Regions from separate parts of the Marinobacterium sp. MBR-109 genome, predicted to be linked through region 2. Evidence: predicted binding sites of a transcription regulator. Region 2 holds the regulator's gene; each other region holds the start of a gene.
The links. Region 2 encodes FliA, which starts transcription of late flagellar genes. Its sites were predicted from a motif close to CTAAAGTTNNNNNNNNNNCNGCCGATA; they were not measured.
Positions count from the first base shown of each region.

Region 1 (7,268 bases), on a different contig from region 2:
GAGCGATTGCTCGTAGTGCGCGATCAGGCTGGCAATCTGCGCCAGCGGGGCAATCGCACGACCACTGAGAATCACGCAGGCGATCAATCCGCCCATGGACAGCGTCTGGTCCATGATCATGTAAACACCACCAATCACCAGCAGCACGGAGGCCAACTGCTGCACAAACCCGGCCACATTCACCACTGAAGCGGACAACATGCGTGACTTGAGTCCCCAGTTGGCAATGTACCCTACCGCGTTTTCCCAGCGACCCTGCATCGGGCTCGCCGCCCGCTGAGTTTTCAGGGTTTCCATGGCAGTCAGAGATTCCACCAACGTGCCATTTTTTTGCGCCGAAGCGGTAAAGGTGTGTTCAATGGAGCGGCGCAGCCGCGGCTTGATCAGCAACGCATAGATCAGAATGATCGGAACCGCCATGGCCGGCACAACCACCAAAGGCCCGCCGATCCAGCTGATCACCAGCAGGAACAGCAACATGAATGGGATATCGATCAGGACAGTATTGGTGGTCGAGCTCAGAAAATTGCGGATACTCTCAAACTCGCGCAGGTTACTGGCGAAAGCCCCCACCGAGGCTGGCATAGCGTCATAACGCAGCCCCATCACCTTCTCAAACAGCCGCGCGGACAACAGCACATCCGATTTTTTCCCGGCCACTTCAATAAAATAGGCCCGCAGCATTTTCAGGCCGAAGTCGAACAGGTACACCACCAGCACACCAATCGCGAGCACCCAGAGGGTTTCAACCGCATGGTTGGGCACCACTCTGTCATATACATTCATCACAAACAGGGGATTGGCGAGTACAAAGATATTGATCAGCAGAGATGCCAGCAACACATCCCGGTAGATACGCGCCGAACGCCACAGCGTGCTCCAGAACCAGTGACCGCCACGATCATCCAGTTCACGCGTTGTGGTTTCACCAAAGCTGTATTCGGCGCGCAAAAAGATGACAAAGCCGGTATAGAGAGATTCAAGCTCTTCCAGGCTGATACTGACGATGCCGCCACTTTCAGGCTGCTGAATTTCGGCTTCACCCTTTTCGAGGTCGATCTTTTGCAGTATGCAGGACTGTTCGTCCTTTAACAGCAACACCGCAGGCAACAGCAACCTGGAGAGCTTTTGCAGCGGTCGCTGAGCCACCTTGGCGGCAAATCCAGCCCGTGCCGCTGCACGCAGGAACAACTTGGGGGTCAGCCTCCCATCAACCAGCGGCAAGCCCTCAACCAGCACCTGAGCGGAAAATGGACGCTGGCTTTGCTGAGTCAACAGCACCAGGCACTCCAGCAGCGGGTCCTGTCTCACATCCATGCATTACTCCAGACAGAAGAAAAACGAAACTCTAACACCTGTTTTAACTGATATAAACCCCAAATATAGGTTACAGTCGAGGCTTCTAGAGCTACACTCGAATCTGTACTCAGCTTAGATCAGGTTTATTAAAATGCTCTACGCACTCAGAGACGAGGCGGGCAACATCACCGCCCTGACCGATCGAAAGATCCCTGACGCCCACTCGGTCGATGCAGCCGACCCGGAAGTGCTGCAGTTCCTGTCATTGGACTCCTCGGCCTTTACGGCCAACGAGTTCCTTGAAGATTCGGATCTGTCCACTATCCGTATCCTGGAAGACTTGATTGACACCCTGATCGACCGCCAGGTAATACGTTTCACCGACCTGCCCGAGGCCGCCCAGCGCAAGCTGCTCAGCCGTAAGGTCGCACGCTCCATCGTCCACCCTGATGAATACGTGGCGGCAGATAAGGACGATATGGATGCAGAGATGTTTCTCAAGGACGAAGATCAGCTGTTCTGATCCTCCTGCCGCGACAGCAGCTGCACCTGAGCAGCCAGCCGTTCTGCCAGTGCCGTATGGCGCTGCTGCTGACGGTTGCTGAGCGCCGCATACTGAATGCCATAGAGCACATCATCACAGCGCCGGATCGATGCAACCAGATCCGGTGACTGCCCTCGCTTGATTAGCTCCAGCTCGGTCTGAACCAGATTCAAGCCAATACTGGGGTTGTCTGGCTGCGCCTGCTGGGCAAATGCAAAGGCGTCACGGGCCTGCTCAAGCTCCGCCTTGCGAAAGTGCATCATGCCCTTGAGATTGGCCCTGGCCCAATCGATATTGACCATTTTACGGGTCAACTCCTGACGCAATGCGGTTACACTGCGCGCGGCTTCTGACAACTCGAGCCCATCACTGAGCTGATCAATCCACTGCGCCTGATCGTCCAGCGGCAGCGCCAGAAACAGATCCAGCGCCGCCCTTGCTGCCTGTTCGGCCCGAGGCACATCACCACTTCGACGCAAAATATCCGACAGCAACAGCCGGGATTTGAACAGCGCCACCCGATCATGACCGAAATCGGATATGACCTGCTCCAGTACCTGAATTGCTTCGGCCTCGGACTCTGCAGCCTGTCCTCCCTGCTGCCCTTCGACACGATCACTGAGCGAGCGTGCCAGCGCAAAATAATAGTCCGGCAACTGAAAGGCTGAATAGCGGCCAAAGCGGATGGCGGCACGAAAGGAATCGGTTGCCAGCCGCCAGTCCTGCAACCGAGCCGCCACATTGCCGAGCTCTCCCTGCAGCACCGCAACCGAGGGCTGTAACAACACAGACTTGCGCAGCAGGGTCATCGACTGGCTCAGATCTCCGCGCAGACGATGCAGCCGCGCCAGCCAATTGAACGCATCAACACTGACCTGTTGCTGGTTGATCACTGCATTGAGGCAGTCGTAGGCCATATTGAAACGCCCTTCGCGGTAGGCAGCAACACCCGCCCCCACCCGCATCCAGTGCTGGTCTCTTGCTTCCAGCATGCGTTCAAACAGCGTCCGCGCTTCAGGGTAGCGCCCCAGCCGCAGCAGAATGATCCCCTTGAAACGCAACATGAAGATTTTCAGCGCCGGGAATTCCTGAATTTTCTGATCACAGAGTATCAGCGCTTCAAGCCACTTCTCATGATCCATCAGCTCATCCAGTGGCTTGAGAGACTGTTTCAAACGCAGCAGCTTCTCAATAACCTGGCGTAACTGAGCGCCGTTATAGGGCTTGTTGATGCAAAGATCGGGAGAATATTCGAGAGAACCGAACAGCAGCTCGGATGTTTCCGGGTCGGCCACCAGCACGAAACCGGTACCGTAGTGACGAATGCCTTCAGCCTGAGCCTCATGCATCACCTGCAGGCCACTTTTTTCGCCCTTGCCAAGGTCATACGCCATAAAGCATATGTCGACATTCTGCTCACGCAGAATCGACAGCGCCATATTGACGGATGAGGCTACCTCAATCTGCCCGAACCCCAGGCCGGTGAGCAGATCACGCAACGTCCGGAGGTCTTCCAGCTGTTTATCGAGGATCAGCACCTTTTTGCCTGAGAAAAGAGTATCCATAGGCCTACAGCAACCAAGACTACCGGAAAAATAGCATGAGGGCCTGACTGCAGGCAAAACCCTTTTCGGCACAGGGTCTTAGCGCACCGCAAAAACAAAGGGGCGATGCCGGCATATGCCGGCATCGCCCCTTGTGGATTTCTCTGTACAGGAAATCAGTCTTCAAGCAGGTTACGGCCCTTGCTGGCCGCAATGCGCATGCGCAACGCATTCAGCTTAATGAAGCCTTCCGCGTCCTTTTGATCGTAAGAACCTGCATCGTCCTCAAAGGTTGCGATGCTTTCGTCAAAAAGACTGTCATCAGAACGGCGACCTACGGCGCTGACACTGCCCTTGTACAGCTTGATACGCACTTCGCCATTCACGTTGCGCTGGCTGTAGTCGATCATCTGCTGCATCATCTTGCGTTCTTCAGACCACCAGAAACCGTTGTAGATGATCTCGGCGTAACGTGGCATCAACTCATCCTTCAAATGAGCCGCTTCACGGTCCAGGGTGATGGATTCAATGGCACGGTGCGCCTTCATCATGATGGTACCCCCCGGCGTCTCATAGCAGCCACGGGATTTCATGCCGACAAAGCGGTTTTCAACGATGTCGAGACGGCCAACACCGTTGGCACCACCCACCTTGTTCAGGTATTCCAGCACGGTTGCCGGGCTCATCTCCTTACCGTCGATAGCCACGATGTCGCCCTTGCGGTAGGTGAGTACCAGATAGGTCGGCTCATCCGGTGCCTGCTCGGGGCTCACGCTCCAGCGCCACATGTCTTCTTCGGCTTCCGCCCATGGATCTTCCAGGATGCCGCCCTCATAGGAAATATGCAGCAGATTGGCATCCATGGAGTAAGGCGACTTCTTTTTGTTCTTGCTGAAGTCCACCGGGATGTTACGCTCTTCGCAGTACGCCATCAGGGTTTCGCGGGAAGTCAGATCCCACTCACGCCAGGGTGCAATCACCTTGACACCCGGCTTCAGGGCGTAGGCCCCCAGCTCGAAACGGACCTGATCATTGCCCTTGCCGGTAGCACCATGGGAGATCGCATCAGCACCGGTTTCGTTGGCGATTTCGATCAGACGCTTGGCGATCAGCGGGCGCGCAATCGACGTGCCGAGCAGGTACTCGCCTTCGTAAATGGCATTGGCGCGGAACATCGGGAATACGAAGTCACGTACAAACTCTTCACGCAGGTCTTCAATGTAGATCTCTTTCACGCCCAGCGCTTCGGCCTTGGCACGTGCAGGCTCTACCTCTTCCCCCTGCCCCAGATCGGCAGTGAAGGTCACCACTTCGCAGTTGTAGGTATCCTGCAACCAGCGCACGATTACGGAGGTATCAAGCCCACCCGAATACGCCAGTACGACCTTATTGATATCGGACATGTTGCTGCTCCAGAAACTGAGTGTGCCGATCACCACGACCGGCACACGGAAACAAATCACTCGGCACAAAGGCGACTATCATACCAGAAAGCTCAAAAGCGCTGAACAGCCTCTACTCGCGCTCCAGTCGTATCGCCACACGCCGGTTCCGTGCCCGGTTTTCTGCCGTATTGTTGGGGACCACCGGATAGCGTTCACCGTGATAGCGAGTGGTGATCATCTCTTCCGAAACCCCTTGATTCACCAGATAACGCGTCACTTCCTCGGCGCGCCGCTTGGACAGGTCTCGGTTCAACAGCCGCCGACCGTAATTGTCAGAGTGACCATCGACATACACCGAATGCACGCTGTCATCGGTCTTGATATAGAGGGCGATGAGGTCCAGTCGCTCACGCGTTGCATCGGACAGCTGCCAGGCCGCAGAGGGGAACAGCAGTGCCGTGCGCGCCACCTGACGATAGTTCACCGGCAGCAGCGTATCGAGACAGCCCAGATAGTCATCATAGGCCGATTTGAAATTGGCTGCCGAAATGCCGATCTCCACCGGCTCGTCGCTCTGATACCAGCGTTCGCTGGAAAAGGTTGGAGTCATGCCTCGATGCAGTGCCACCAGCATCTGACTGGCCGCTTCGCTGCCCAGCTCCAGTACACCTGACTGCTGATTCACTTCCACTTCCGCAATACTGAACGGAGCCACTCCCGGCTGCCAGGGTGATGCCCGCGCCACCAGCATGGCAGACCCGCTTAACTGGAATGTTTGCGTGGGTTGAAGCCTGAAACGCAGCGGCTCACCGGCCTCATGCTCAAATACAGCTTGGCCAAACGCCGGCACAGACTGGCTCAGACGACAAAAAAAGCGCGAGGTTTCCATCTCCCACACGGACTGATCGATCGATGCCCGAAATACAACGGCCTGTGCCCATCCCGGCAACAACAGGAGCAATAGCAGGGCCATACAGGGGTATCTCAATTCGGTTTCTCCCGGCAATCAGATCAGTATTCAGCTATCGGCACCAGCCGCGGGCGCTTTAACCCTCATTTTGACGCCACTTCCCAGGCTGTTAGAATGCCTGCGGCCAATCACCTGTTGCAATAAGGACTTTCGTTGACTCAACGCAATTCAGCCCCTCATCCGATGGCAGATCGTTTTCGCGGTTTTCTGCCGGTCGTCATCGACGTTGAAACCGCCGGCTTCAATCCGCGCACCGATGCGCTGCTGGAAATTGCGGCCGTCACACTTACGATGGATGAAAACGGCTACCTGATGATCGATCAGAGCTACGACGCCAACGTGCGTCCGTTCCCGGGCGCCAACCTGGAACAGTCCGCACTGGACTTCACCGGAATTGACCCACACGATCCGGAGCGCAACGCCCTGCCCGAAGAGGAGGCACTGGAGCAGATTTTCAAGCCGATCCGAAAATCGATCAAGTCACATGGGTGCAAACGAGCCGTTCTTGTGGGTCACAACGCTTCGTTTGACCACAGCTTTGTTACCAATGCAGCCGATCGGGCCGGCATCAAGCGCAACCCCTTTCACCCGTTTTCCACCTTCGATACCGTCTCGCTGGCAGGACTGGCCTATGGCCAGACCGTTCTTGCAAAAGCCTGCAACATGGCCGGTATCGATTTCGACGGCAAGCAGGCACATTCCGCACTGTATGACACCATCAAGACAGCCGAGCTGTTCTGCGCAATTGTAAACAACTGGAAAGACATGGGCGGCTGGGACATGGTACTGGCCACCCGCGACTGAACCAAAAAGCCCGCACTCCGTGAGGACTGCGGGCTTTCCAGTCAGAACCGGGGCTGCCGATTCAACGCGGCGCGATCAGGCTTCTGCTGCGTCTGCATCCTTGGCCGCGGCCAGGATCAGCTCTTTCAGCTCGCCGCTTTCGGCCATCTCGCAAATGATGTCGCAACCACCCACCAGCTCACCATTGATCCACAGCTGCGGGAACGTCGGCCAGTTGGCATACTTGGGCAGCTCGGCACGGATATCCTGATTTTCGAGGATATTGACGAAGGCAAAGCGCTCACCACAGGACATGATGGCTTCAACCGCACGCGAAGAAAAACCACACTGCGGGAACCTCGGCGTACCTTTCATGTACAGCAGGATGGCATTGTTTTCGATCTGTTCTTTGATTGTGTCGACTACACTCATTTAAAAACACCTTTGGTTAACACTTGTAGGACTGTGCCGGTGAACAACAGTCTATCATATAACCCACCAAATCACTCAACTTAGCCATCACAACCCGGCGGAAATCTGTTTACTGTTTATCGAGGAAAGACCATACTTTTTCAAGTCGTTGGAGACCATTTTGTTACCTTGTGGCAGCAGGATTAAATTGCCAAACGCGGTAGCTACTCATAGAATGGTCGTTTTTTCGGCAGCTCTGGCTGCCTTTTTGCGTTGTAGGGAGAGTCCCCCATGGCCACGCAGCCACTGATGAATGTATTCAACCGGCTCTC
Region 1 is NZ_JBEPPZ010000001.1:583,195-590,462, forward strand. It holds gene ABIE60_RS02820 (type I secretion system permease/ATPase) at 1-1,317, opposite strand, end outside; gene ABIE60_RS02825 (hypothetical protein) at 1,451-1,822, shown strand; gene ABIE60_RS02830 (hypothetical protein) at 1,810-3,408, opposite strand; gene ABIE60_RS02835 (argininosuccinate synthase) at 3,564-4,790, opposite strand; gene ABIE60_RS02840 (flagellar protein MotY) at 4,903-5,745, opposite strand; gene rnt (ribonuclease T) at 5,926-6,546, shown strand; gene grxD (Grx4 family monothiol glutaredoxin) at 6,622-6,957, opposite strand; gene ABIE60_RS02855 (aspartate aminotransferase family protein) at 7,228-7,268, shown strand, end outside.
Region 1: the regulator FliA is predicted to act here: its motif matches at 5,796-5,822, upstream of ABIE60_RS02840 (flagellar protein MotY).

Region 2 (7,268 bases):
CTGAAAGGGGTCAGTGTGCGTGACCCGGCGTTTGGTCTGGAGGCGGTCTGGATCGAAAAAAGCCACAAGGAGCATGCGCAGACTTTGGGCTATACCGTGGTAGACGCCAGTACGGTGGTGGCAACCCACATCAACCAGGTACTGCAGACTCACGCCCATGAGCTGCTGGGGCATGAAGAGGTGCAGCAGCTGCTGGATCTGCTGGGCAAGTCATCGCCCAAACTGGTAGAGGAGCTGGTACCGAAGAAGCTGTCGATCAGTGCATTGCTGAAGGTGTTGCAGAATCTGTTGATGGAACAGGTGCCGTTGAAGGACTTTCGCTCCATTGCCGAGGCGCTGGCTGAAGCGGTCAACCGGACGCAGGACCCTCTGGCACTGACCGCAGCCGTAAGGGTAGCGCTGTCGCGCCTGATTGTGCAGACGGTCAACGGCTCGGAACCGGAGCTTGCCGTCATTACACTGGACCCGTCACTGGAGCAGATGTTGCTGGGGTCCATGCAGCAGGGGCAGGAAGAGGGGATGGTACTGGAGCCGGGAATGGCTGAGCGGCTACAACGTTCGCTGGGCGAGACCGCACAGAAGCAGGAGATGTCCGGCAAGCCATCCATTCTGCTGGTAGCGGCCCCTGTTCGGCCTCTGATGGCCAAATTTGTACGTTATGGAGAACACCAGATTCATGTACTCTCCTATCAGGAGATCCCGGAGAACAAGAAAGTCACGATTGTGGCCACTGTAGGTGGACAAAATGGCTAGGGTTTGGCGGCTGGCGGCCGATAAGGGACGGGTATGAAGGTAAAACGCATATTTGCACCGGATATGCGCCAGGCAATGCGCCGGGTGCGTGACGAAATCGGCCCTGATGCCGTGATCATCTCCAACCACCGCGTGGCGGGTGGGGTTGAGGTTGTGGCCGCTCGTGAAGATGAGTACGAGGCCGCTCAGGCTGAACTCAAGCGCAGTCGCAGCCGCAGTCGTCAGCCACAGAACCGGGATGAGCAAATACGGATTCTGACGGGCGGGCATTCGCACCAGTCGGAACAGGCCAGTCGCAATGCCGTGCTTGAAGAGGAGTTGAACCGTACCCGTGCCCGTATTGCTGAAGCCAGTCGGCGCATCACGGAGCCGACGCCGGTGGCAGATCGCAGCGCCAATCGTCAAATTGATGACGAAGATGACGAGGATCTGCGTTCCATTCTTGAATCGCTTCGTGCCCGCAACCGCCAGCGTGAGGTCTCCTCTCCGTCTTCCCGTCAGGTCGAGGCAGCCCGGCCTAAAGTCCGCCCTGTTGATAACGATGCCCTGCCTGCAGATGACGACGCGCTGCTGAGCATGCAGCAGGAGATCCAGGAGCTGCGCAACATGCTGCAGCAGCAGGTGGCACGTCCCGAACCTGCTGCGCCCGTGTTTACTGCTCCCGCCACTTCTCCGGTGCAGGAAAGATCAGCTGTACACGCCCGCCTGGAGCAGCTGGGCCTCGGTTCGCAGTTGGTGCAGCAGCTGATGAGTGGCGTTGAGCCTGAGCTTGCCGCTGACAAGGCCTGGCGCAATGCACTGGCCCGCCTCTCCGATGCTCTGCCGGTGCTGGGGGAAGAGCTGGTGGAGCGAGGCGGCATGATCGCATTTGTCGGCCCGACAGGTGTCGGCAAAACCACTACCATCGGCAAGCTGGCTGCTCGTCATGTGCTGCAGCACGGCAGTTCCAGTGTGGCATTGGTCACGACGGACTGTTTCCGCATCGCGGCCCATGAGCAGCTGAAAACCTTTGGCCGTATTCTGGATGTGCCTGTTCGGGTGGTGGATGAAAACCACAGCCTGGAGGAGGTGTTGCAGAGTCTGCGCAACAAGCGTCTGGTGCTGATCGATACCGCAGGCATGAGTGCATCCGATCCGCAGGGTCTGGTGCAGATGCAGATGCTTTCCAGTGTCACTGTACGCCTGAAAAAGTTGCTGGTGCTGTCCTGCTCCAGTCAGCGTCAGTTGATGCGCAGTGCGTTTGACAACTATCGAGAGCTGGGCTTGAACGGTTGTGTACTCAGCAAAACAGATGAGTCGGGAAGTCTGGGCGAAGCGCTTACGCTGGCGATTGAAAAGCAGCTGCCGATCGCCTATGTGACAGACGGACAGAAAATTCCGGATGATATCGGTATCGCCAAACGGCATGATCTGGTCAGTCGTGCGGTGGTGATTGCACAAAAGTCGGGGGAGCATGATACAGATCAAGCTGCCGACGGTTCATTATTCAGGGCGGGTTGAGGAGTCATTTGATGAAGCAGACCCACCCGGTCAAGGTGATTGCAGTAACAGGCGGCAAGGGCGGTGTTGGCAAGACCAACGTGTCCGTCAATCTGGCCACGGCTCTCAGTGAGATGGGGCAGCGAGTGGTACTGATGGACGCCGACCTGGGCCTTGCCAATGTCGACGTGATGCTCGGTCTCAGGGCGCAGCGCAATATATCGGATGTGCTTGCCGGCAGCTGCAGTCTCAAGGAGGTCATGGTGCCGGCCGGGGACAACTTCTGGATAGTGCCCGCGGCCTCGGGTACTCAGGAAATGACTGCGCTCAGTGCCCATGAACATGCCGAATTGATCCACGCTTTCAACGATATTGCGGACGAGCTGGATGTGCTGGTAATTGACACCGCAGCGGGTATCTCCGACTCGGTGGTCAGTTTTGTACGCGCCGCTCAGGAAGTGCTGGTGGTGGTCTGTGATGAGCCGACCTCAATTACCGATGCCTATGCGCTGATCAAGCTTTTGAATCGTGACTACCAGATGACGCGCTTTCGAGTGCTGGCCAATATGGTCAGAACCGAATCCGAAGGGCGTAACATGTTTAATAAACTGTTGACGGTGACCGACAGATTCCTGGATGTTACGCTTCAATACGTTGGCTCAATCCCTTATGATGAAACGGTGCGCAAAGCGGTGCAGAGGCAAAAGGCTGTTTTGAAAGCCTTTCCCAAGGACAAGGCCGCGTTGGCCTATCGCCAGTTGGCGAACAAGGTGGACAGCTGGCCTGTGAGTTCCAGCCCGCGTGGGCACCTTGAATTCTTTGTCGAGCGGCTCGTGCAGGGAGCGCGGGCACACTGAAAAGAAGCGTATATGTACAACGAGCTGGAGTTTAAGTCAGGGCAGGAGCTGATTGAGGAATACACCCCTCTGGTGCGCCGTATTGCGCATCATCTGATGGCACGCCTGCCGTCTCATGTCGTGCTGGATGACCTGCTTCAGGCCGGCATGATGGGGCTGCTCGAAGCCGCCAAACGATATGACTCCAGCAAGGGCGCCAGTTTTGAGACCTACGCCGGCATTCGTATTCGCGGTGCCATTATCGATGAAGTGCGGCGGGGTGACTGGACGCCAAGATCAGTGCACCGTAATGGGCGCCGGGTCAGCGAAGCGATTGCCCAGGTTGAAAACCGGACCGGGCGTGATGCGACAGACGTAGAAGTCGCGACCGAATTGGGAATAGGGGTTGCCGAGTACCATGCCCTGCTGCAGGATTCACTCGACAGCCGTCTGTTCAGTTATGATCAGTTGACTGACAGCTCCGAAGAAACACCCTCGGAGCAGTTTGTCGCCTCTGACCCTGACCCCGGGCATGCGCATGAGGGGGAAGGGTTCAGGCATGCACTGGCACAGGCGATAGGTGCCTTGCCGGAGCGCGAGCGGCTGGTGCTGGCGCTGTATTATGATGAAGAGCTGAACCTTAAAGAGATAGGACAGATTCTTGGGGTGAGTGAGTCGCGCGTGAGCCAGATCCATAGCCAGGCTGCGCTGAGGCTCAAGGGCCGGCTAAGGGATTGGCGCTGACCGGTTACGGTCTGGAAAAGGACGACTCTTGAAGGTGTTTTCTGAACTGGGAGAAGTGTCTTGAAGAAAGACATCAAAATTCTCGTTGTGGATGATTTCTCCACCATGAGACGCATCATAAAGAACCTGCTGCGAGACCTTGGATTTACCAATGTCGATGAAGCCGATGACGGCAAGACGGCGTTGCCGATTCTCAAGCAGGGGGGTATCGACTTCCTCATTACCGACTGGAACATGCCGGAAATGACCGGCATCGACCTGCTCAAGGCGGTTCGGGCCGATCCTGCGCTGGCGTCCATTCCGGTACTGATGGTAACGGCAGAGGCCAAGCGCGAGCAGATTATTGCGGCAGCACAGGCCGGTGTGAACGGTTATGTCGTAAAGCCGTTCACGGCCGCCGTGTTGAAAGAAAAGATCGACAAGATCTTCGAGCGTATCGAGGGTTAACCGGAAGCGGGGAAGACAGATGGCAGCGCAAACGGCCAGTAAAGTGGACTTCAACGGCTTCGATGAGTTTCTGCGCAGCCGTGCCCAGGCACTGGTTTCCGAACTTGAGGCCGGCAACATGGCAGAGGCGATGGGGCTGATCAATGAGCTTCAGTTTGCCCGTCACCAGGTGTTCTACAACGAGGTCGGTCATCTGACACGCGGGCTGCATGAGGCGATCAAGTCATTTTCCAGCGATGTCGGTGAAAAAATGCCGAGCGAAGCGGAAAGTACAGTCTCTGCCATCGGTGATGCTTCAGATCGACTCAACTACGTAATTGAACTGACTGAAAAGAATGCCCATGAAACCATGGACCGTGTGGATCGCTCCCTCGGTCTGGTGGACAAGCTGGACCAGCAGAGTGAACGTTTCAAGGATCTGCTGTTGCTGGTGGGGCAGCTTGAAGGTGAGTTCGAGGCACTGAACGGGGTTTATGATCGTACCTGCACCCTGAAGGATCAGTCCGAAAAAACCATTAATGAACTGCGCAGTACGTTGACTGATATCCTCGTCTCCCAGGGGGTTCAGGACATAACCGGTCAGCTGATCCGCCGGGTGATCACGCTGGTGACTCAAGTCGAGGGCCAGCTGGTTAAACTGATGGATATGGCGGCCAGAGTAGAACGGCTGAGCAGCCTGGAAAGTGCAGAGGACATAGCAGCCTCTGATGACAAGCCGGTGCGGCGCAAGGGCCAACCGGCTGAACAAGAACAAAAACATGATCCTATCCGGGCGGAAGGGCCCCAGCTTCCGACAGGGAAAACAGATACGCTGTGTGATCAGGACGATGTTGATGACCTGCTTTCCAGCCTGGGATTTTGATAGGAGCTCCCTATGAGTTTGGATGTCGATCAGGAAATACTGGAAGACTTTCTCGTCGAAGCCGGCGAGATACTTGAGCAGCTGTCTGAGCAGCTGGTCGATCTGGAGCAGCGCCCCGACGACAAGGATCTGCTGAACGCGATCTTCCGCGGTTTTCATACCGTCAAGGGTGGTGCCGGCTTTCTGCAGCTGGAAGCGATGGTGGAGTGCTGCCACAAGGCGGAGAACCTCTTTGATCTGCTGCGCAACGGCGAGCTGAGTATCAGCTCCGAGCTGATGGATGTGGTGCTGCAGGCACTTGATGCCGTTAATGCCATGTTTGAAGCGGTACGCAATGGCGAAGAGCCTCAACATGCATCGGCCGCATTGCTGCAGCGTTTGCAGGACTTTGCCGAAGGGCGTGGTGAAGTAGCGCCATCTGCACCCGCACCCGCACCCGCACCGAAACCGGCAGCACCTGCCCCTCAACCGGAGGCGGCACCGGTCAATCCGAATACACCGAATGATGAATTTGAGATGTTGCTGGGTGATCTGGCGGGCAGCCATCAGCAGAGCGAATCTGAATCGGGTGGCGATGAGCTGATCACTGAAGACGAATTCGAGGCGTTGCTGGACGAGCTGCATGGCCCCGGCAAGGCCCCGAAAATTGAAGCGGCCGCGGCTGCACCAGCGACCAACAGCAATGGTGAGTTGATCACCGACGATGAGTTTGAAGCGCTGCTGGATGAGCTTCAATCCAGCGGCCAGGGTGCCTTTGCGCATATGCCGGACGCTGAACCGGTCAAGCCGGCAGCTGCACCTGTTGCCCCTACACCCGCACCCGCACCGGCTGAACCGCCACCCCCTGCTGCTGCGCCAGCCGTTGCTGCTGCAGATGACGCAAAAGAGGCAAAAGGCAAACCGGCTACTGGCAACAAACCGGCCGCCGAGAGCAATGTTCGTGTTGATACCCGCCTGCTCGACAAGATCATGAATATGGTCGGTGAGCTGGTGCTGGTGCGCAACCGTCTGGTACGTCTGGGCGGTGCCCGTGAAGACGAAGAGATGGGCAAGGCACTCGGCACGCTGGATATGGTCACCGCCGATCTGCAAACCTCGGTCATGAAGACCCGTATGCAGCCGGTGAAAAAGGTATTTGGCCGTTTCCCGCGTTTGATCCGTGATCTGTCACGCAATCTCAAGAAAGAAGTGCGGCTTGAGCTGCGCGGTGAAGAAACCGATCTGGACAAGAACCTGGTGGAAGCACTGGCGGATCCACTGATTCACTTGGTGCGCAACGCTGTTGACCATGGTATCGAGTCACCTGAAAAACGTGCGGCATCAGGCAAGCCGCGCGAGGGTAACGTGCTGCTCTCCGCCGAGCAGGAAGGTGATCACATCCTGCTGATCATTCAGGATGACGGTGCCGGTATGGACCCGGAGGTGCTGCGTAACCTGGCGGTCAAACGCGGCATGATGGATGTGGAAGCCGCCCGGCGTCTGACCGATCAGGAATGTTTCAACCTGATCTTCCAGGCCGGCTTCTCCACCAAGACTGAGGTGTCTGATGTATCCGGCCGCGGCGTCGGCATGGATGTGGTCAAGACCAAGATTACTCAGCTTAACGGCACACTCAGTATCGATTCGGTGATGGGGCAGGGGACCAGGATTGCGATTCAGGTACCGCTGACGTTGGCGATCATGCCAACGCTGATGGTAGTACTTGAAGGTCAGGCCTTTGCACTGCCGCTGGTCAACGTGAACGAGATCTTTAACCTGGATTTGACCAAAACCAATATCGTGGATGGTCAGCAGGTGATCATCGTGCGAGATCAGGCGTTGCCGCTGTTCCATCTCAAGCGCTGGTTGATTACAGGGCATGAAAGTGCGCGGCTGCCGGATCAGGGGCACGTCGTAATCGTCAGTGTCGGTACATCCAGAGTGGGCTTTGTTGTCGATCAACTGGTAGGACAGGAAGAGGTCGTGATCAAGCCGCTGGGCAGTATTCTGCATGGAACGCCGGGCCTGTCGGGTGCGACCATCACGGGCGATGGTCGCATCGCACTGATCATTGATATACCGAATCTGCTGAAACACTACGCATCGACCTGATTCGGCAGGTGTGACTGAGGGAGCGCTATGCCGGTAAAAGTGTTGATTGTCGATGA
Region 2 is NZ_JBEPPZ010000012.1:32,911-40,178, forward strand. It holds gene flhA (flagellar biosynthesis protein FlhA) at 1-753, shown strand, start outside; gene flhF (flagellar biosynthesis GTPase FlhF) at 787-2,253, shown strand; gene ABIE60_RS13885 (MinD/ParA family protein) at 2,265-3,089, shown strand; gene ABIE60_RS13890 (RNA polymerase sigma factor FliA) at 3,102-3,812, shown strand; gene cheY (chemotaxis response regulator CheY) at 3,885-4,259, shown strand; gene ABIE60_RS13900 (protein phosphatase CheZ) at 4,279-5,121, shown strand; gene ABIE60_RS13905 (chemotaxis protein CheA) at 5,134-7,212, shown strand; gene ABIE60_RS13910 (protein-glutamate methylesterase/protein-glutamine glutaminase) at 7,240-7,268, shown strand, end outside.

Region 3 (7,268 bases), on a different contig from region 2:
CCAGAATCAGCTGTTGGGCCTCCGGTGTGCCATCCAACATCTTGTAATTCACCTGCATCTCTTGCAGTAGGTAGTTGGCCAGTGCCGCGCGGGTACTCAGTTGCAGTTGCTCGTTCTGCATACCGTAGTCCTGTTCAATGACGTTGCGCTTGGCAGGGGACAGACGCGGATCAGGGGCCAATATGAGTTCGATTTCAGTCTGCCACGCCAGATCCTGGCCTGCCCCCTGAGGCGACAGGTCAAGCAGTTCAGCTTCGGCTCGAAAACGGCTGAGCACAAAATCGCGATAGCCCTGTGACTTTTCGCACCAGGCACGCAGATGCCAGCGCAGCCCGGTGTTAACGAAGGTGTGCGGCACGATCACACGCCCTTCATGGTCGGGATTGGACAGGGAGACATAGTCCACTTCAATGCGGCGCTGCTCACGAATGGCCTGTATCAGCTTGCGCATCAGAGGCGCGGCGACCTTGCGAGGCGGATGACGCAGGCACTGATAGGGCAGCACACTGCCGGCAGTGGTCGGGGCGCGTTGTCCGCTGACCCAGTCAAGGTATTCGGCCACATCGCCGCTGATCAGGCCACAGACGAAATAATCCGTGGGCTGGAAGGTTTTCAGGGATGAGCTGTAGTTCAGGTTGGTGCTGAAACGTTCACGATAGGCGCTCAAATCTTTGGTAGCCTGCTGGCGGCCAATACCACACAGCGCAGCAAGTCCGGTTGCATTGATGCCACCCTCCCAGTAGCTGATGAGTTCAATCAACCAAGCCCTGCGATCTGTATCCGTTTTCAGCATCTGCTTTTCCCTGTGATTTGAGCCACAAAGTCATTCTGACCAGAACAGGCACTTTTGCAACCTCAAGATCCCCCCACCCCTGCCGATAAACGTCTATTATCTGAACAGAGTACCGAGCCCCCGAGGTTGTTATGAAAATCCAGTCCCCCCCGACCCAGATCTACTCTTCTCGTCCACAGATGGACTCGGTTGCCGAGCGCAGCAGTGGCAAGTCGCAGGATGCGACGCAGGTGTTGCTTGGCAAGCTGGCCGAGAAGATTCCCGGGATGACCACGGAAAAGCTGTCCGGGCTGGACGCGAAAAACTTCACGCCGGACAAGGTTGCTGACCGGATCAGTGACTTTGTAGCCTCGGGTCTTGATGCCGCCAAAAGTCGCGGCGCCTCTGACGAACGCCTGCAGCAGATGTACGATGCCGCTGTAAAAGGCGTTGAGAAGGGCTTCAAGGAAGCGCGTGAGATTCTCGATAATCTCAATGTGCTGCAGGGTGACATCAAGACTCAGGTGGATGAAACCGAACAGAAAACCTTTGATGCACTGGCAAACATTGCGCCGGGCAGCCGCGAGGCAACCGCTCAGGCAGTGCTGGGTGCAGCCGAACGCTACCGCAACTCGGAAGACATGTCGGTGAAGGTGCGAACCCAGGATGGTGATGAAGTCACCATCAGCTTCAGCCGCAACCAAAGTTACGATGCCACTTATGGCGCCGGAGCTGACAATCAGGGCAACTCTGTTGCGTGGATGGATGTGAGCCGCAGCGAAAGCACCCAGTACCAGTTCAGCGTTCAGGGCGAGCTGGATGAGGGCGAGATCGATGCACTGCAGCAGATGGTGCGTGATATTTCAGGCGTTGCCGATGAGTTTTTCAATGGTGATGTACAGAAGGCGTTTGATCAGAGCGCCGGTATCCGCTTTGACGCGTCCGAGTTGAGTTCGATGGAGCTCAACATGAGCTACAGCCGTTCACTCTCGCAGGCCGCCAGTTATGAGCAGGTTGGCAGCCTGGAGCAACCGGCAGACAAGCCGGGGCTGCGTCTGGGTCAGCTGATGAAGGATCTGGCCGAAAGCGCGGGCGCGCCTTCGCTGGGGTTCCTGCAGTCGCCGGCACAGGCAGGGCGTGACCTTATGACCGGACTGGTCGAGCAGGACAGTCGCTTCTCGGATGCGATGAAAGAGCTGCAGGACAGCTACCGCAATAACCTGAAGCAGTTGCTCGATGCGGTATTGCCGCTGAATACCGAAGCGACTGCTGATGCCCCCACCGAGGCTGAACCAGACGCTCAGGCCTGATCAACCAGGCACACCTCTGCGGGGGTGTGCCGGTCACGGGTTTGCGTAATGCTGATCCAGTGCCTGCCTGATCCGTTTTACGGCTTTGACCGACTCGGCGTTATCGCCATGCACGCACAGCGTATCGGCTGAGAGCGAAACATCAGTTCCATCCAGCGTGGTGACAACACCCTCCTTTGCCAGTCGCAGGGACTGCTCCACTATGCGGTCCACATCGTGGTAGACCGATCCCTCCACCGAGCGCGGCACCAGATAGCCACGGGCATCGTAGGCTCGGTCGGCAAAGGCCTCAAACAATAGCGCCACACCAAACTCGGCGGCAATCGTTGCCACCGGGCTGTTGTCCGCCGTGGCCATCAGCATCAGTGGCAGGCTGACATCGTACCGGGCAACACCCTCCAGCACAGCACGCAGAATGTCATGGTCCCGCATCATGTCGTTGTACAGCGCCCCATGGGGTTTGACGTGGTTGAGCGTCAGTCCGTGCGCACGGGCTATACCGGCCAGCGCACCGGCCTGGTACTGGATCAGCGCAACGATTTCCTGCGGGTGGCACTGCATGCTGCGCCGGCCAAAGCCGACCAGATCCGGATAGCTGGGGTGAGCGCCAATGGCGGTACCGGCATGTTTGGCCAGCATGACGGTGCGTGTCATGGTGACCGGGTCAGAGGCATGAAAACCACAGGCCACGTTGGCCAGCTCCACCAGCGGCATCACCTGATCATCCAGCCCCATGTGCCAGGGGCCGAAGCTTTCGCCCATATCGCAGTTGAGCAGCAGGCGTTTGGTCTCAGTCATTCAGTTGCCTTGTCAGATCAAGCAGCTCGGTCATGCTGTGGATATCATTGCGCTGCAAAATCAGTTCGCGTCCCAGCTGCAGTGCCATGGCTTCACACCTGCCGCGCAACGCAGCATCGTCAATCGTTTCCAGATCCGCCACATGGGCAAGACCGATGGTCCGGCGGATCAGCTCGGTGCCGGCAAATCCCAGCGTATCTCGCCAGATCTGCAGCAAACGACGCGCCTGCCAGTGCGCATTCTGCAGGCTTTCATCCTGAGTCTGTTCAGCCATCAGACGGCTGAACTCACGGCTAAACTCATGCCACAGCCTGTCGACCTGAGCCAGCAGCCAGTCACGCCAGTGCTGGCGTTCCTGCACGTCACCGGCCTGCTCATGCTGACCACACCAGTTCAGCAACAGGTTGCCGATGACACTGCCTACATCAAAGCCGATGGGGCCAAAATAGGCAAACTCCGGGTCGATCACCTTGGTGCTGGCTTCTGTCACAAAGATGGAGCCTGAGTGCAGGTCGCCGTGCAGCAGGGCTTCAGCCCGGTTGAGGAAGGCATACTTGAGATCGGCCACCTCGACCTTCAGCCGATCATCCTGCCACAGGGCCTCGGCCGCCGGGCGCAGCGGCGGATTGATGGCGTTGCGCTCGTGATCGCAGTAGGGGTCGAGGAAGAACAGGTCTTCGGTGATCTTGCACAGATCCGGATTGATGAACCGCTTCACCAGCGTTTTTTTCTGGTGCGCATCCAGATGCATGTCGCTGGTGTGGAACAGGGTTCGCGCCATGAACAGGCCCAGGTGCTGTGCCAGCAACGGCAGTTTGCGCCGTGCAATCAGGGCGTGACGCAGGTTCTGGTGATCACCCACATCCTGCATGATAATCGCTGCCAGATCATGCTCGTAATGATATACCTCGGGCACCCATTCTCCGGCGTGTTCGGCTTCCAGCACCAGCGATTCCGCCTCGATTCGAATACGGTCAAGCGACAGTGGCCAGTCTTCACCAATGATGCGGACATAGGGCAGTGCTTGCTTGACGATCACACTGGCACCACCGGGTTCGGCCACGCGGTAGACGAAGTTGATATTGCCATCGCCGATCTCGGTCACGATCAGGCTGGCATCGTCATGGAAAAGACGTGTATGACGACGAACAAAGGCGATAACAGCCGCATCATCCGAGAACTTGTGTTTAGTCATGGGCATTCCCGTACCATAATATTGATGACTCAATTCTGACAAAAAACGACGTCTCTGTAAGCGCCTCAGCAAGACTCTTTTCTCAGCGGTTTATAACGCTTAAGCTCTGCCCCTCTATTCACCAGCCGGATCACTTCAATGAAAGACCTGATCTCCACCGCCCTGCGCTACCGCAACCACCGCCTTGAACTGCTGGATCAGCACCAGCTGCCTGACCGCGAGCTCTGGCTGCACTGTGATTCGGTAGAGGCGATGGTGGCGATGATCCGCAAGCTGCAGATTCGCGGCGCGCCATTGATCGGGATTGGGGCGGCACTGCTGCTGGCACACCTGGCGGAGCAGGGTTTAAGTGAAGATCAGCTGCGCGAAGCTGCGGCCACTCTGCGTGAAGCTCGCCCCACTGCCGTCAACCTGATGAACTGTCTGGACCGCATGCTGGCGGTGATGGATCAGGGAGCCGATGCGCTGGTGGCCTGTGCCGAGGATCTGTTCGAGGAAGATGTGGCCCTGTGCCAGCGCATGTCTGAACACGGCGCAGCCCTGCTGCCGGAAGGCGCTCAGGTGCTGACGCACTGCAACACCGGCAGCCTTGCCACCGCCGGTGCCGGCACCGCTATCGGGGTGATTGCCGAAGCCTTTCGCCGTGGCAGGTTGAGTCATGTCTGGGTGGATGAAACCCGCCCGCTGTTGCAGGGTGGCCGTCTGACCGCCTGGGAGATGTGCCGGTTGGGCATTCCGCACCAGATTCAATGCGACAGCATGGCCGCAATCCTGATGCGCGATGGTCAGGTGGATGCGGTGCTGGTGGGCTCGGATCGCATCGCCGCCAATGGCGATTTTGCCAACAAGGTGGGCACCTACAATCTGGCGGTCAACGCGCACTACCACAACATACCCTTTTATGTGGTAGCCCCCTGGACCACCGTTGACCCGCACTGCGCCAACGGCGATGCGATCCCGATCGAGCAGCGCAGTGCCGAAGAGATAAAAGGTGTAAGCGGCAGCTTTGGTGAAGTACGCTGGAGCCCGCTGGAATCGGAGGTATTCAACCCCGCATTCGATGTCACCCCCGCCGATCTGGTGACCGGCTGGGTGCTGGATACGGGAGTGTATGATCGTGCTTCAATTGTGCAGGCGATCGCAGCCACCAAGGCTAAAGCCTAAGCGGTCTTTTCAAAGCGTGGGTGGCGGTCGGCTATATCACTGCCGGTCAAATTGGCCACCCAGCCTTCCGGGTTATTGAACAGGCGCAGGGCGGTGAAACGCGGCGCCGGTCCCATATCGAACCAGTGGGTCGTATTGGCCGGTACCGAGATCAGATCGTTCCTGCAGCAATGCACTTGATACACCTTGTCTTCCACGTGCAGATAGAACATGCCTTCGCCGTCGACGAAGAAGCGCACTTCGTCTTCGGAGTGAGTGTGTTCGCTGAGGAATTTATGCCGTAGGGCTTCGCGGTCGGGATGATCCGGCTGCAGGCTGATCACATCCACGGTGACGTAGCCTTCCTCGTTTTTCAGCCGTTCGATCTCCTTGCGGTAGGCCTCAAGTATCTCTTCGTTGGCCATGCCCGGCACAATCTCCCGGTCCGCTTCCCAGCGCTCGAAACGCACGCCGATGCCACTGAGGATCTGCCGAATCTCGTTGAAGTCGGTGCTGCTGCCGAGCAGTTCGGCGCTCTGGTCGGCATGGATATGGATGGCGCTCATCGGCGATTCCTTAATCAAGTGTAATCTGGTCAAAGTTTTCCACAGCGCTGTGGCGTGCGGCCCCGTCCGGTCGCTCGCCGCGCACCAGCAGGCAGGTCTGCATACCCGCAGCCCTGGCCGCGTCCAGCTCTTCCACCACGTCCGACAGGAACAGAATCTGACTCGCAGGCAGGCCAATACTGGCACTGATGCGTTCATACGCGATCGCTTCGCGCTTGGCGCCGGTGGTGGTATCAAAGTAGCCGCTGAAAAGCGGTGTCAGGTCGCCGAAGTCACTGTAACCGTACAGCAGTTTCTGCGCCTTCACCGAGCCTGACGAAAAAATGTGCAGTTGCTTGCCACTGTCGTGCCAGCGTTTAAGCCCTTTACAGGCATCGGGATAGAGGTGGCCGGTAAAGTCGCCATTCTCGTAGCCCTGTACCCAGATCAAACCCTGCAGTGCCTTGAGTGCGGTTTCCTTTTTGTCCTGATCGATCCAGTCGATCAGGCCTTTGGCAATGGCATCGAGATCATCGGCGGCAACACCCAGTGCTGCCGCCGCGTCTGCCACGGCGGGCTCACTTGGGTGGCTGTGGATAAAGTCCGCCATCCGTTCACGAGCATAGGGGAACAGGGTCTTGTGGACAAAATCGATATCGGTGGTGGTGCCTTCAATATCGGTCAGGATGGCGTCGATGCCATTGAACGTGGCTGTAGATGTATTCAAGCGTGCGCTCCCAGTCGTCGCATTTCCAGTTCACAGGCAAACAGAAATTCCAGCCCTTCCAGATGCCGGCGGGCCTCATTCATGTCATGCCCCCAGGTGTAGAGACCATGGCCACGCACCAGAAAGCCCCATTCGAGCGGCTCGGGTTGCCAACGCTGGCTCAACTCGGCCGCCAGCGCCTGCATGTCTTGCGCATTATCGAGAATGGCGATGCGGATGCTGGCATCATGGGTATGATTGCCACTGAGCGACTTCTGCATCTCATAACCGCTGATCGTGAGCCAATGGCTCGATTCCAGCCGGGACAGCACCGTTGAGGCAACCGAGTGCGTATGCAGTACCGCACCAATCTTACTGTACAGCTGATACAGGCTCGTGTGCAGCAGAGTCTCGGCAGAAGGCTTGAGTACACTGGCCTGTGGCTGACCATCCAGATCCACCTGCAACAGCTGCTCCGGTGTCAGATGCCCCTTATGACAGCCCGATGCCGTAATCAGGGCAGACTCAGGCCCAAGACGGACGGAAAAGTTGCCGCCGGTGGCGGGGCACCAGCCCTGAGCATCGATCCATTGCCCGGCGTCGATAATCTGTTGTGCGGCGGTATCGATCATGCAAAGTCCTCCTCGTTATCGGAGAAAATGCCGAACGCATCCGCATCCTGCCAGGCGGGGAAGTTATCGCGAAACTGCCGCAGGTCTTCGGCATTCAAGGTTCCGGTTTTGACAAATGCCTCACCGGCAGGGGCATCCAGCAGGGCCTGTCCTTTGGGGTCAACCAG
Region 3 is NZ_JBEPPZ010000013.1:25,943-33,210, reverse strand. It holds gene ABIE60_RS14380 (helix-turn-helix transcriptional regulator) at 1-793, opposite strand, end outside; gene ABIE60_RS14375 (DUF5610 domain-containing protein) at 925-2,082, shown strand; gene ABIE60_RS14370 (5-oxoprolinase subunit PxpA) at 2,116-2,880, opposite strand; gene mtnK (S-methyl-5-thioribose kinase) at 2,873-4,075, opposite strand; gene mtnA (S-methyl-5-thioribose-1-phosphate isomerase) at 4,214-5,239, shown strand; gene ABIE60_RS14355 (1,2-dihydroxy-3-keto-5-methylthiopentene dioxygenase) at 5,236-5,784, opposite strand; gene mtnC (acireductone synthase) at 5,795-6,490, opposite strand; gene ABIE60_RS14345 (methylthioribulose 1-phosphate dehydratase) at 6,487-7,101, opposite strand; gene ABIE60_RS14340 (amidohydrolase) at 7,098-7,268, opposite strand, start outside.
Region 3: the regulator FliA is predicted to act here: its motif matches at 855-881, upstream of ABIE60_RS14375 (DUF5610 domain-containing protein).

Region 4 (7,268 bases), on a different contig from region 2:
GAAGAGGCCTATCGACTTTTCGCCATCACCCAGAATATTGCCAACGAAAAAGATCAGCAGAGGGCGGCGCTGTTCGACTGGGAGAATCAGCTGATGTTCAGCCAGGCGATCGGTACTCAGCCCAGCGAACTGCCGCGAATACAGGCGTCGGACTTTGGCCTCTGGTTCCGCCATAAGGGTATTCATGCCTTTGAAGGCTCGGCTGAAGCCGGCGCGGTGATGGACACCATGGAAGAGATTGACAGTGTACTTCTGCCGCTTTTCGGGTCGGATGGCAGCAACGCCATCAGCCAGGATTCTCGCGTACACCTGTTGCGAGACCTGCGAGACAAGGTTAAAAGCATCCGCTTTCACCTGAGCAATCTGTTTGAACGCAACGATGAGCTGGAGTCCGGCCGCGATGTGCTGACGCGGCTGCTGAACCGAAAGTTCATGCCGGTAGTGCTGAGCAAACAGATCAGCCAGTCTCGCGCTCAGAAAACGGCCTTTGCCGTCCTTGCCATTGATATTGATCACTTCAAGCAAGTCAACGACGTTCATGGGCATCAGGCGGGTGACAGTGTGCTGCAGCAGCTGGCGTTGATACTGGTGAACAACAGTCGTTCCGGTGACTATCTGTTCCGATTGGGCGGTGAAGAGTTTTTACTCATCGCGGTGGATATGGATGCCACACGCGCCAGAACAGTAGCGGAGAAGCTGCGCAAAAGCGTCGAGCAGGAACGTTTCCTGCTGTACGATGGCAAAGAGCTGAAAGCCACCATCAGCGTGGGTGTGGCCTGCTTTGATGGTCACCCCGATTATCAGAGACTGCTGCGCAAAGCGGATGACGCGCTTTATCAGGCCAAAAACAGTGGTCGCAACAGAGTGGTGGTGGCGATGGGTGGTGGGGTGCCAGAGAATGACTGAAGTGAAAAGACTGGTGCCCCAGGCAGGACTCTAACCTGCGACCTGCCCCTTAGGAGGGGGCTGCTCTATACAACTGAGCTACTGAGGCATTTCAAGGCTGTGGATTCTACCGTCAGTAGTCCGGATTTTCTAGGCTTTGCCCAGGCTGCGTTGACCTTCATAGCGGCCCTTGTCGCCTTTCTGGTCATAAATGGAGTTGCCTTGGGCGTGTCCCTGCAGCAATGCCAGCAGCTGGTCCGTGTTCTGTTTGCTGCGCAGCAGCGTCTGTTCGTTCCGCTGATTCAGCATGCGCACCTGCTCCAGCGACTGTTCCAGACGCTGCCAAGCCTGCTCCAGCAGCTCGCTGGCGGGCGCGGGCAGTTTGCGGATGAAGGCAACGACAGCATCGCGGCTGGTTTCAACCTGAAGCTGTGTCAGCAGGGCGTTGCGCTCACGAATATTGCGATCAAGCCCAAGCAGGCACTCCTGCTTTTGCTGGTTGCTCTGTTTAAGTTGCTCAAGATCGCGTGTTTCAAGCGCAGCAAGCTCTGTATCGAGCAGTTTCTGCAGCTGTGACAAAAGCACAACGCCCTGATCGATCAGGGCGCCGAGCTGGATACTGATATCCTTGGCGGGCTGGTCAGTCATCAGTTATTAGCCGAGCAGACTGTCAAGCTGCAGCATACGGTCGGCGATACGCTCGTTATCGATCTTGTAGGAACCATCTTCGATGGCTGCCTTGATCTGAGCTACACGGTCGCTGTTCACGTCTGCGTTTCCGCTGTTTTCGCCCACGGAGCGCTGCAGCGCCTGTGCTGTATCACTGATACGTACAGTGTCGTCGCTCCGAGCAGGCGTATTGCCAGTCGGCTGGTTACCGGCGCTGTTGCCGGTGGCCGGGGTCTGCTGCTCACTGACTTTGCCTCGGTTGCCTGCCGACTGGGCGGGAGACAGGCCGGGAAAATCGATAGCCATTTTAAGTTACCTCGCAATCAGTTCTATGCAAGGGTATCGGGCGCCCTGAGTAAAACTTTAAGGTTTTTTACATTTGTTTGACTTGCCAAGCAGTATAGCTGAACAGTCGGGCGACTGTGAACCGAACTCAGGGGACACGAACCACACCACCGCCTTCCACGCGTGCACGAATTTCGCGCCCTGAGCGGTTGTTGAGGACATCGATTATGTCACCCATGCGCCCGTCCTGTCGTGCGGTCCCTTCGGTGCGGATGACAGCACCGCCGCGGGATGCCTCGATGATCACAGGGTCGCCTCGGCTGACAGCGTTTGCCTGAGTCAGCATGCGAGGAGTGATCGGTGTGTCTGCGCTGATACTGATGCGGGCCTGATTCCCGACGACATCCTGCTGACGGTAAAAATAGTCACCGGACAGACTGGCAATATCCTGTTCTCGCAGCTGCAACTTGCCGGCATTTATGCGGCTGCCTTTGACGATCGGCGTTGCAGCGACCACAATCGCCTTGTATTGCTTGACTCTGCCGGTGACGAACAGGCTCCAGCGCGGCATGCTGCAGCTGGCTTTTGCAGTAATGCGCTCACCGCTGTGAAAGGGAAGTGTCACGTTAATGGGGGCTTCACAGGGGGCGAGTTGCAGTTGCTGATTGACCGGGTTCAGGCTGACCTCGACCCGGCTGTCTGGTACTTTAGACAGCAAGTGTTGTTTAATGGCTTCAGTCACCTGCAAGTTGATCCGCGCTGCGGTATCATCGGCAGAAGCCGAAAAAGGCAGCATCAGGATGCAGACTATGGCAAAAACAGTGGCAACTGGTGTTAAATTGATATTATTCACGCGGGTGTCCTGGCTTTCGAAGCCGGGCGAAACTCATTGTTAGCGACCTCGGGGTTGGTTAAATCATGTCAGGGATCCTGGATACTGTAAACCTGCGCACGCAGATGGTCGGTCAGAACCGTCTAGAACTGTTGCTTTTCGGGCTGGAAACCAATCAGCGCTACGGCATTAACGTATTCAAGGTACGTGAAGTGCTTCAGTGTCCGGATCTGACTGAAGTGCCGCGCCAGACCAGTGCAATCAAGGGGATGGCGCATATCCGCGGCGAAACCATACCGGTGCTTGATCTGTCCGAAGCGATTGGCCGCAGGCCGATTCCGGAAGAGGATCTGCCCAAAACCTTTCTGATTGTGGCCGAGTACAACCGTCGTACGCTGGCCTTTATGGTGCGCAAGGTAGACCGCATCCTGAACACTCAGTGGGACCAGATCATGGCGCCGCCGAAAGAGATCGGTAACGAGAACTACCTGACCGCCGTGTTCGAATATGAAGGCAAGCTGGTTGAAATTCTGGACGTAGAACAGATCCTCGCGGACCTGTACCCCATGTCAACTGATGTCAGTGACGAGGTGGCAACGCAGGATGACCGCGCCCGCGCCCGACAGCGCCACGTTCTGATCGTCGATGACTCCGCAGTGGCACGTAACCAGATGCAGCGCAGCCTGGAAGATCTTGGTGTAAAGGTATCGGTTGCCAATAATGGTCGTCAGGCGCTTGATCTGCTCAAGGGGCTGGTTGAGAAAGGGGTGGACGTTGAGAGCTTTTTCCTCTTGGTGATCTCCGACATCGAAATGCCTGAAATGGATGGCTACACCCTGACCTCCATGATCCGTGAGGATCAGCGCATGTCCAAGCTGCATGTGGTGCTGCACACCTCATTGAGTGGCGGCTTCAACGTGTCGATGGTGAAAAAGGTAGGGGCCGACGGCTTCCTGGCCAAATTCAACCCGAACGATCTGGCCGGAGTGGTAGTGAACCGTATCCGTCAGGTCGAACAAGGCTGACGGGGAGCGTCTCCGGGTGAGCATCAGCTTCAGTATTACACCGGCGGAATTCCGTGAATTCAGCAGCTTTCTCGAAAAAAGCTGCGGCATTCTGCTGGCTGAACACAAGCAGTATCTGGTCCAAAGCCGCTTGGGCAAGATCATGCAGCAGCAGGGGTGTGCAAACCTCAGTGAGCTGGTGGCACGTCTTGGCCGGGCGGGTGGCAACAGCTTGAAAGAACAGGTGATTGATGCCATGACCACCAACGAAACCCTCTGGTTTCGTGATATCCACCCCTACGAGATTCTGCGTAACAAGCTCCTGCCTGAACTGCATGAAAAAAGTCGCTTCCAGAAGCTGCGCATCTGGTCTGCTGCCTGCTCTACCGGGCAGGAGCCGTACTCCATCAGTATGGTGATCGACGAATTCAAGCAGAGCCATGCAGGGGCTTTTTCGTCCGGTGAAGAGATACTGGCGACTGATATTTCCACGACAGTGCTCGATCAGGCCCGACGGGGTGAATATGAAATGCTGGCATTGGGTCGAGGGCTGTCTCAGGATCGCCTGCACCGTTATTTCGAGTCATCGCCATCCGGCAGCTGGGGCATCAAGCCCCATATCAAGAGCCGGGTGCGCTTTCAAAGCCTCAACCTGCTTGGGCCTTACAGTTCACTGGGGCAGTTTGATCTGATTTTCTGTCGCAATGTGCTGATCTACTTTTCATCCGACGTAAAACTCGAGATCCTGCGCAAGATGCACAAACAGTTGCGCCCCGGTGGTTACCTGCTGCTTGGCGCTTCCGAGTCCCTCTCTGGTCTGCCGGACCTGTACAAAATGATCCACTGCCGCCCCGGTATTATCTACCAGGCGATCTGAATCTGAGCGGCGGCCTGCCGCTCTTTGCCGCCCCGTTGCACGAAGAGCGGTACAGCATTGCCGCTTGCCGCTGTACCTTGCCTCTGAAAACAGAGCCTGACCTTCCCGAACCCCTTTATAATCGGCTTTTTCTTCCGATGGCACGCTGCTTGCTTAACTACAGGCAAAGCAACCTGTAACGGATAAGCGGCAATGGCGATCAGCTTCAATTCAGCACTGGGAATTCATGAAAACGCCCTGACACTCAGAGCGCGTCGTGCTGAAGTGCTGGCCAACAACATTGCCAATGCGGATACGCCCAACTACAAGGCGCGTGATCTGGATTTTAGTGCCGTGCTCGAAGGTGAAACCGCTGGTGCCAATCTGTCGTTGAAGAAAACGGCATCCGGTCATCAGTCCGAGTTTTTGTCACCGGATGCCGCCGCCGACCTCATGTTCCGTATTCCGAACCAGCCGGCAGTCGATGGCAATACTGTAGAGACCCAGGAAGAGATGGCTCGCTACACCGACAATGCGCTCCGTTATCAGGCCTCTTTCGAGTTCCTGAACAGCAAGTTCCAGGGGCTGACACGCGCAATCAAGGGTGAATAAGCATGTCGTTGAGTAACGTTTTCAATATCGCAGGCTCCGCCATGACCGCACAGACCGTGCGGCTTAACACCACCGCCAGCAACATGGCCAATGCGGAAAGCATCAGCTCCAGCGAAGCGGAAACCTACCGCGCACGCAAACCGGTGTTCGCGCTGAAAGAAACGCAGACAGAACACCTGCCTGATCACCTGCAGACGTTGGTGCCAGGTCAGGGCGTGGACGTAAAAGAGATCATTGAAAGCGATTCGCCTCTGCGCATGGCGTACGAACCGAATCACCCGATGGCTGATGAAAACGGCTATATCTGGTACCCGAATGTGAACGTGGTGGAAGAGATGGCTGACATGATTTCGGCCTCACGTTCCTTCCAGATCAACGCCGATATTATGAATACGGCCAAACAGATGCTGCAGCGCACATTGACGCTGGGGCAATAAGGCCAGTAAGAGGATAGCGCCATGAGCAATGTAAACGGCGTCGGTAGCAGTAACCCTTTTGAACAGATCAATCAGAAAAATCAGGCGCAGTCGAAGGCGACTGACGCTGTTTCTGAAGATCGCCAAATGTTCATGAAGCTGCTGATCGCACAGTTGCAAAACCAGGACCCGTCCAGTCCTGCTGATACCAGTGACTTCATGCAGCAGATATCGACGCTAAGCAATGTCGAAAGTATCCAGAATCTTTCCAAGACCATGGAAACAATGAGCAGCACCCTGATCAGCAGTCAGGCCGCGCTTCAGGCTTCATCCATGGTTGGACAGCGCGCGTTTGTGAATACAAACATTGCCCAGCTGCCTCAACAGGGAGGGCTGGTTGATGGGCTCGTGAGCACAGATGTCAGCTCCAGCGATGTCCGCATCTCAATCTATGATGGCAGCGGCAACCTGGTTGATCGCGTCAGTATGGGCGCGCAGCCACCGGGCGATCATAACTTCGTTTGGCAGGCAGGCGAAAATGTGCCGGCAGGCAATTATCGCATAGTGGCTGAGGCAGCCTCTGGTGCAGAAGGTAAATACGAAGAAGTGGGCACGTATATGGGGTTCAATATCAACAGCGTCACTCTGGGACAGAACGGGATCGGTATGAAGGTTAACACCGCGATCGGTTCTATCGATATGAGTGAAGTGAAACAGCTCGGTTAAGTGAGGTAACGAAGATGGCAGGTTTCAATACAGCTGTAACAGGACTCAAGTCGGCATCTACCTTGCTGGACGTGGCCGGTAACAACATCGCCAACGCCAGTACAGTTGGCTTCAAGTCCTCGCGTACCGAGTTTGGTGACATTTATGCAACAGCGGTAGTGGGTGCGGGCTCGTCCAATACCCCGGGCTCTGGTGTTACAGTGACGGATATCTCCCAGGATTTCAGCGGTGGTACCATTGAGTTCACCAACAGCAACCTGGACCTGGCGATTAATGGCTCCGGCTTCTTCATGCTGGACGATGGGCAGGGGAATATCACCTACACCCGTGCCGGTGCGTTTGAGTTGGATAAGCAGGGCAACATTGTCAGCAAGAATGGCAAGTACCTGCAGGGTTATGGTTTGGACGCGCAGGGCAATCAGTTGCCGATACAGAACCTGTCAGTGACTGAAAAAGAAAGTCCGCCCAAAGCAACTGAGCGGGTCGAGCTCTCTTTCAATATTAACGCTAACTCCAATGCTGAAGATCTGAATATCCCGTTTTCCAAGACGGATCCTACTTCCTACACCTATTCGACGACTGTAGGCACGTTTGATAGCTTGGGTAACGAGCAGAGCGTACGGTTTTATTTTGCCGAACAGCGCCCGGTGCGTGAAGAGCACAATTATGCCGCCACCGCCTGGGATCCGGCAGCAAACGCCGGTGCCGGTGGTCTTGATTTTACGAGTGCAGCCCTCTCTGGCTTTAACCTTAATGTGGCCAGCAGCTTGGGCGCGGGCGCTGAAGATCCCAACACGCTTTATTTTGATGATGCGGGTACCGCACCGTATGCGCTGACAGCTGAATCCATAGAGAAACTGTCGGGTGTGCCGTCAAACGTAGATGGTGACCCCCGCATTGATGCAAATACAGTGAGACTTGGTGCAACGGGTGATCTGTCTTTCGAGGTAAAGGCGGAATATGTGGCGTATGGCGATTTTGTT
Region 4 is NZ_JBEPPZ010000014.1:77,770-85,037, forward strand. It holds gene ABIE60_RS15120 (diguanylate cyclase) at 1-906, shown strand, start outside; tRNA gene ABIE60_RS15125 (tRNA-Arg) at 918-994, opposite strand; gene ABIE60_RS15130 (flagella synthesis protein FlgN) at 1,036-1,533, opposite strand; gene flgM (flagellar biosynthesis anti-sigma factor FlgM) at 1,540-1,860, opposite strand; gene flgA (flagellar basal body P-ring formation chaperone FlgA) at 1,988-2,692, opposite strand; gene ABIE60_RS15145 (chemotaxis protein CheV) at 2,758-3,696, shown strand; gene ABIE60_RS15150 (CheR family methyltransferase) at 3,713-4,552, shown strand; gene flgB (flagellar basal body rod protein FlgB) at 4,745-5,143, shown strand; gene flgC (flagellar basal body rod protein FlgC) at 5,146-5,580, shown strand; gene ABIE60_RS15165 (flagellar hook capping FlgD N-terminal domain-containing protein) at 5,602-6,285, shown strand; gene ABIE60_RS15170 (flagellar hook-basal body complex protein) at 6,300-7,268, shown strand, end outside.
Region 4: the regulator FliA is predicted to act here: its motif matches at 1,895-1,921, upstream of flgM (flagellar biosynthesis anti-sigma factor FlgM).